Regions from separate parts of the Planococcus massiliensis genome, predicted to be linked through region 1. Evidence: a T-box and tRNA genes for the amino acid it is inferred to sense, from the RefSeq annotation. Region 1 holds a T-box; the other holds one or more tRNA genes.
What was found. A T-box is a leader RNA that pairs with one kind of tRNA and senses whether it is charged. The one in region 1 lies ahead of argS (arginine--tRNA ligase), so its partner is inferred to be a tRNA-Arg.
Positions count from the first base shown of each region.

Region 2: it encodes a tRNA-Arg, which carries the amino acid that the T-box ahead of argS (arginine--tRNA ligase) is inferred to sense. The anticodon was not compared.

Region 1 covers NZ_CCXS01000001.1:1,356,357-1,359,749, reverse strand. Annotated here, with positions in the region: gene argS (arginine--tRNA ligase) at 1-1,442, opposite strand, end outside; T-box leader at 1,492-1,696, opposite strand; gene BN1080_RS06525 (hypothetical protein) at 1,763-2,041, opposite strand; gene BN1080_RS06520 (D-serine ammonia-lyase) at 2,075-3,393, opposite strand, start outside.
Region 2 covers NZ_CCXS01000001.1:2,881,524-2,884,916, reverse strand. Annotated here, with positions in the region: gene BN1080_RS14355 (Tex family protein) at 1-241, shown strand, start outside; gene BN1080_RS14350 (SprT family protein) at 324-776, shown strand; tRNA gene BN1080_RS14345 (tRNA-Asn) at 869-943, shown strand; tRNA gene BN1080_RS14340 (tRNA-Glu) at 948-1,022, shown strand; tRNA gene BN1080_RS14335 (tRNA-Met) at 1,240-1,316, shown strand; tRNA gene BN1080_RS14330 (tRNA-Asp) at 1,320-1,395, shown strand; tRNA gene BN1080_RS14325 (tRNA-Gln) at 1,403-1,477, shown strand; tRNA gene BN1080_RS14320 (tRNA-Leu) at 1,598-1,683, shown strand; tRNA gene BN1080_RS14315 (tRNA-Arg) at 1,693-1,769, shown strand; tRNA gene BN1080_RS14310 (tRNA-Gly) at 1,797-1,870, shown strand; rRNA gene rrf (5S ribosomal RNA) at 2,455-2,570, shown strand; tRNA gene BN1080_RS14300 (tRNA-Asp) at 2,585-2,657, shown strand; gene tsaE (tRNA (adenosine(37)-N6)-threonylcarbamoyltransferase complex ATPase subunit type 1 TsaE) at 2,794-3,246, shown strand; gene tsaB (tRNA (adenosine(37)-N6)-threonylcarbamoyltransferase complex dimerization subunit type 1 TsaB) at 3,243-3,393, shown strand, end outside.

The DNA of each region.
Region 1 (3,393 bases):
TGCCAGCTATACGCATCATCCAAGCCCTCAATCGGCCCATGATGGCCGCCCGCTTTCCGCAAGATTGAGCAGGCACGTGCATGCGTATACTGGACGTACGGTCCGGTTGCCCCTTCAAAACGAAGCATATCTCGCAGCGAAAACTCCACATTCGTCATCCGGTCGTTGCGGAGATCGTGGAAAACCACGGCGCCGACCCCAACCATCTCAGCGACTAGCTGCTTTTCTTTCAAAGCCGGATTTTTCTCCTCAATATTTTTTGCTGCCAGCCCAATGGCTTCTTGCAGAACTTTTTCCAGCAGCACAAGGCCGCCTTTTCTGGTCGACATTTTCTTGCCATTTTTCAAGATAAATCCGAACGGAATATGCTCCATTTCGTTTGCAAAGGAAAAGCCCATCTTTTGCAAAGCCTGAAAAACCTGCTTGAAATGCAAAGTCTGTTCCTGGCCCACCACATACAACGCTCTAGCGAATTGATAGTTTTCATGACGGTATAAAGCGGCTGTCAAATCCCGCGTCGCATAGAGAGTGGCGCCGTCCGATTTTCGGATCAATAGCGGGGGCATGCCTTCCGCTGTCAAATCCACCACTTCAGCCCCGGCAGAAGCACTCAATAAATTCTTTTCGGCCAATAAAGCAATCGTCTTCTGCATTTTATCGTTGTAGAAAGCCTCACCGTCCAATGAATCAAACGACACGCCAAGCAATTGATAGATCTTGTTGAATTCCTGCAGCGATTCTTCTTTAAACCAAAGCCAGAGCCTGCTAGCCTCTTGGTCGCCGTCTTCTAATTTCTTAAACCAGCTTCTTGCTTCCTCGTTTAGCTTCGGATTCTTTTCTGCTTCCTGATGAAACCGGACGTAAAGTTCCAGCAATTCCTTGATGGGCTCTTTTTGCACCGCGCTTTCTTCTCCCCATTGTTTGTAGGCAACGATCAATTTGCCGAATTGCGTCCCCCAGTCTCCCAGATGATTGATTTTCACTGTTTGATAGCCGCATTTTTCAGCGATTTTCGCGAGCGAATTGCCGATGACCGTTGACCGTAAATGCCCCATGGAAAAAGGTTTTGCAATATTGGGGGATGAAAAATCGATGACGATATTTTTTCCGTTTCCGAATTCATGTTGCCCATACGTGCTGCCTTTTGCCATAATCTCTTCAATGACAGCTTTGCTTGCCTCTTTCTTTTGGAAAAACGCATTGATATAGGCGCCGTCTGCCTGTACTTTTTCGAATGACGGATGGCTGATAAGCGGTGCAAGTTCTTCTGCGATTTTGCTTGGTGCTTTCCGCATTGTTTTGGCTAGCGCAAAACAAGGGAAAGCTAGGTCGCCTTGCCCTTCGAATTTCGGCTGTTCGATCAGCCGTTGGATGTCGGTTAAATCCAGTTTCCCCTCGATTTTTTCATCGATGGCCATTGCAAACACTGCTGAATTTTTCATGCTCTCTCTCCTTTTCAAAAACAATAGAAAAATCCCGCCTCTAAATAAATTTAGAGACGGGATTCCCGCGGTACCACTCTGATTGCCCAAACAGGCCAGCTTAAAAAGATAACGGATTCCTCCGACTGCACCCTACTTTCATTTCAGGGAGTTTCTCAGAAGTGCGCTTCATTTTGAATTCGGCTATCAGGCTCCCACCACCCCTGACTCGCTGCCGCTCCCTTCAAAACTACTCTCTTCATCACAGAATTTTTTGGTTATTTTTGTTATTCTAAGCGAAAACCGGAAAAGAGTCAAAGTTATTTTGGAATTTTTTCGATTTACATCTTTAAAGAGTCCACGTAGTTTTTAGCATCTAATAAGGACAGGCCAAGATATTCACGCGCCAATTTTACGGCTTGTACATCTTTCCCTTGGGCCAACAGCTCACGAAGTTCTGCATCGACTTTCGGGTCTTCAACAGGCCCGCCTTTCCTTAAAGCGTCTATGGTTTTCCGCATAGCGGCCATCTGCTTTTCCATCGTTTTAAACCGTTCGTTCACCGAAGCGTACAGCAACAGCATCGCTGCCAACACCACTCCTACTATCAGGATATTCATTCCATCTCCACCTTTCGATTTCAAAAAAACCCATTACAATAGTTTTTTGCCTTTTCCGTAAAATTGCACTCGTTCATGTTCCGGTACGAGTGCTCCTCCCGTAGCCCAGACAATATGGACGGCTTTTGATTCGTCTATTTCGTGCTTCTGCAAGTAATCGGTTTTCACTAATTCGGTTGGCCCCCATAGCCCTGCAGCTGCTGAAGGCTCGATGAAGACCCCTTCACTGTCAGACAAAAGAGCCAACCCTTTAAACAGCTCTTCATCTTCAATTGTATAAATGCCGCTGACAAGATGTTCACTAATGGAAGAAGCGAAACTGGATGGGCGTCCTACCGCTAAACCGTCCCCTTCTGTCCGGTTGTCTATGCCGAAGTCCTGGACACAGACCCTTTCTTTTTCACCGGTAGCCAAGCCGATCAGGACCGCCGGCGAATGCGTCGGTTCCACAAAAAAGCAATGGACGGCATCGCCAAAAACCTGTTTCAGGCCGAACGTGATGCCGCCGGGCGCACCGCCGACGCCGCAAGGCAAATAAACGAATAGGGGATGTTCGCGGTCAACCCTGACATTTGCTTGAGCCAATTGTTCTTTTAAATGAAAAGCCGCAACGCTGTAGCCAAGGAACAACGGCTTTGACTTTTCATCATCTACAAAATAAGCTTCCGGATTTTTCCGTGTCTGCTCTCTGCCTTCTGTAATGGCTTCGCTAAAATCACCTGAAAATTCATGGACGATGGCACCTTTTTGCCGAAGCAATTCTTTTTTCCACGGCTTCGCATCTGCCGACATATAAACCGAAGTCTGGAATCCAAGCTTCGCTCCCATGATGCCAATGCTCAATCCCAGATTTCCAGTGGATCCGACGCCGACCGAGTACTGGTGAAAAAATTGAATAAACTCATCTCCAAGGAATTTCTCATAGGAATCCTTTTCAGCTAAAAGCCCTGCATCCATCGCCAAATTTTCTGCGTGCTGCAAAACTTCGAAGACGCCGCCGCGCGCTTTCACCGACCCTGCGATCGGAAGCTCACTGTCGCATTTCAAATATACATCACCGCGGACGGTTGCCGAACTCCGCTCATTTAACGCCTTTTTCATTTCCAATATTCCCCTCATCGGCGATTCAATGATCCCATCTCTTGTTTCAGGAAAAGCTTTTGCAAGAAACGGGGCAAAACGTCCCCATAATTTGGCGGCTTGCTCCATGTCTTTTTTAGAGACAGAAAGCGGCGGGAATTCCTCCACTTTTTTCAGTTTTGGATTTTGCCAAAAAAGCGGCTCCAAAGACATCGCTTTCTCCACTACCGGAAAATTTCGCTGCCATTCATTGAGTTGCTGTTGGGTAAAAG
Region 2 (3,393 bases), 1.5 Mb from region 1:
GGGCATGGAAGTTCAAGGAACGGTACGGAACGTTGTAGACTTCGGTGCTTTTGTTGATATCGGCGTGAAGCAAGACGGCCTGGTCCATATTTCGAAATTGAAAAAAGGGTTCGTGAAGCATCCGCTCGATGTCGTTGCAGTCGGTGACATTGTGACCGCCTGGGTGGATAAAGTTGAAAAAGACAAGGGGCGCATTGCTTTGACGATGTTGCCGCCAGCGAAACAAACTGAACAAGGTTAAGAAATGCTCATGTACAAACAGCCGCTTCCTGTTAAAATGGAGGCGGCTGTTTTATTTGAATACGCGAAATAGGGGAGTTACAATGACCAACAACGAATTGACCGAACTGATTAAAGAAATCTCGAACAGCGTCTTTCAAAAACCATTTCTCCATCAGGGAAGTTTTAATGCGCGATTAAGAACGACAGGCGGACGGTATTTGCTGAGATCCCACAACATCGAAATCAATCCGAAATCTTATGAAACATTCGGCTTCGCAGAATTGGAAGGAATCATCAAACATGAACTTTGCCATTATCATTTACATATAGAAGGAAAAGGATACAAGCATCGCGATGCAGATTTTAGAGAATTGCTGCAGCAAACCGGAGCGCCGCGTTTTTGTTCAACCATTCAACGCCCGAAAGCCGCTCGCTCAAGCAAGCGCTATGTATACGAGTGCATTTCGTGCAATGCAAATTACGTTCGGAAAATTCGGATGAATGTCGAAAGATACCGCTGCGGCAGATGTTCTGGAAAGCTTTCTCTGAAATAATAAAAGAAATGAAAAAAAGTGTTGACGATTCTTATAGACCTCTTTATAATAAGAAAAGTCGACAAGTACTTAAACAGTTCTTGCAACACTATTCCGAAGTAGCTCAGTGGTAGAGCACCGCACTGTTAATGCGATGGTCGTAGGTTCGAGTCCTACCTTCGGAGCCATTGAGGCCCCTTGGTCAAGCGGTTAAGACACCGCCCTTTCACGGCGGTAACACGGGTTCGAATCCCGTAGGGGTCACCATTCATTTTGAGATAGCTTATATAGAATGTTATTGTGAAATACATACTTAATGAGAAGTTTTGAAAGATGAATTTAAGTGGAGAATGAAATATTATTGTCGCGGGGTAGAGCAACGAGCCGTACGAAGACGGCGAAGTAACACCGGAGCAGGCGCAGCCGATGCAGGTGTCATCTGCGATAAGCAACGAGTAAGAAAAATCTTCGTATATACTATTGTCGCGGGGTAGAGCAGTTCGGTAGCTCGTCGGGCTCATAACCCGGAGGTCGCAGGTTCAAATCCTGCCCCCGCAACCAAATGGTCCCGTGGTGTAGCGGTTAACATGCCTGCCTGTCACGCAGGAGATCGCCGGTTCGATCCCGGTCGGGACCGCCATTTTTATTGGGGTATAGCCAAGCGGTAAGGCAACGGGTTTTGATCCCGTCATGCCCTGGTTCGAATCCAGGTACCCCAGCCATTTTAATCAACCGAATCAATCCAAATGAGATTATTATCTACGGCGAATTAATTAAGAAAAAATTATTGACTTCAAGTTGGTAATGTATTATAATAGAATTTGTCCCTAAAATAATTTTAGGCGGTCGTGGCGGAATGGCAGACGCGCTAGGTTGAGGGCCTAGTGGGAGAAATCCCGTGGAAGTTCGACTCTTCTCGGCCGCACCATATCGCATTGCGCCCGTAGCTCAATTGGATAGAGTACTTGACTACGAATCAAGCGGTTAGAGGTTCGAGTCCTCTCGGGCGCGCCATACTTTATTGATTAAAAAATACGATTTGCGGGTGTAGTTTAGTGGTAAAACCTCAGCCTTCCAAGCTGATGATGAGGGTTCGATTCCCTTCACCCGCTCCATAATTTTAAAACATGAACCTTGAAAACTGAACAGCAAAACGTCAACAAAAGACGTCACGAGCGCTTCGGCGCGAGAACGGCTTTTGCGAGGGTTGCCGTTAGGCAATCGGAGCAAGGCTGCTTTCACCCGGGTGTTCGTGACTTACCATACTGATCAGGCTTTGCCAGATCAAAGCGAATCGTGCGTCTTTTCGGAGGCGGCGATGCGCCAGCATTGAGCAATCAATACTACTCTATAATGGAGAGTTTGATCCTGGCTCAGGACGAACGCTGGCGGCGTGCCTAATACATGCAAGTCGAGCGGAACTGGGGGAGCTTGCTCCTTCCAGTTTAGCGGCGGACGGGTGAGTAACACGTGGGCACGAAGCCCCCCTCAAGATGAGATTTCCCATTGCGCAAGCAAGTAAGATCCCTCAAAGACGATGAGGTAGATAGGTTCGAGGTGGAAGCGTGGCGACACGTGCAGCTGACGAATACTAATCGATCGAGGACTTAACCAACTTTGTTTACGGAAACCAACGGTTTCACCCGTTTCAATGTCGCCTATCCAGTTTTGAGTGAACAAGTCACTCTGAAAAAAAGAGTCCAGTGATGATGGCAAAGAGGCCACACCCGTTCCCATCCCGAACACGGAAGTTAAGCTCTTTTGCGCCGATGGTAGTTGGGGGTCTCCCCCTGTGAGAGTAGGACGTCGCTGGGCTGATTTTTTTTTTTGGTCCCGTGGTGTAGCGGTTAACATGCCTGCCTGTCACGCAGGAGATCGCCGGTTCGATCCCGGTCGGGACCGTAATCTTTCAAGTAAGCACAGCGATCTCGCTGTGCTTATTTTTTTGTTTCAAAAATCGTTTGCAAAAGATTATGTTTTGATTTACTGCGCCATCTTCGCTAAACTATGGTAAGACTCAATCGAGGTGACAGAAAGAATGAACTATACATTAGAAGTGGCATCACCCCATGAAACAGAAGCTTTCGCTGAAAAGCTTGCTCAGTATTTAAAACCTCAAGATGTTTTGACGCTTGAAGGCGACTTAGGTGCGGGGAAAACGACATTTACTAAAGGCGTTGCAAAAGGATTGGGCATCAAACGAATGGTCAACAGTCCTACCTTTACTATACTTAAACAATATGAGGGGAACTTGAATTTAAATCACTTCGATGTTTACCGCTTAGAAGACAGTGACGAAGACATCGGTTTTGATGAATTGTTTGAAAGTGAAGCAGTATCTGTTATCGAATGGGCACAATTCATCGAAGATTATCTTCCGAAGGAGCGTTTGGAAATAACGCTTATCCGTCTATCAGATGAAGGGCGCAAAATTGAAATGAAACCAATTGGAACACGGTATGAATTACTGTGCAAGGAGTTAAATATATGATTTATTTAGGAATCGATACTTCAAATTCCCCTTTAACGGTCGCGTTAATGAGAGATGAAAGTGTTTTAATAGAAGAAACAACGAATTTGAAAATCAATCATTCTTTAACAGCAATGCCTGCCGTTGAAGAAATGATGAAGAAAGCAA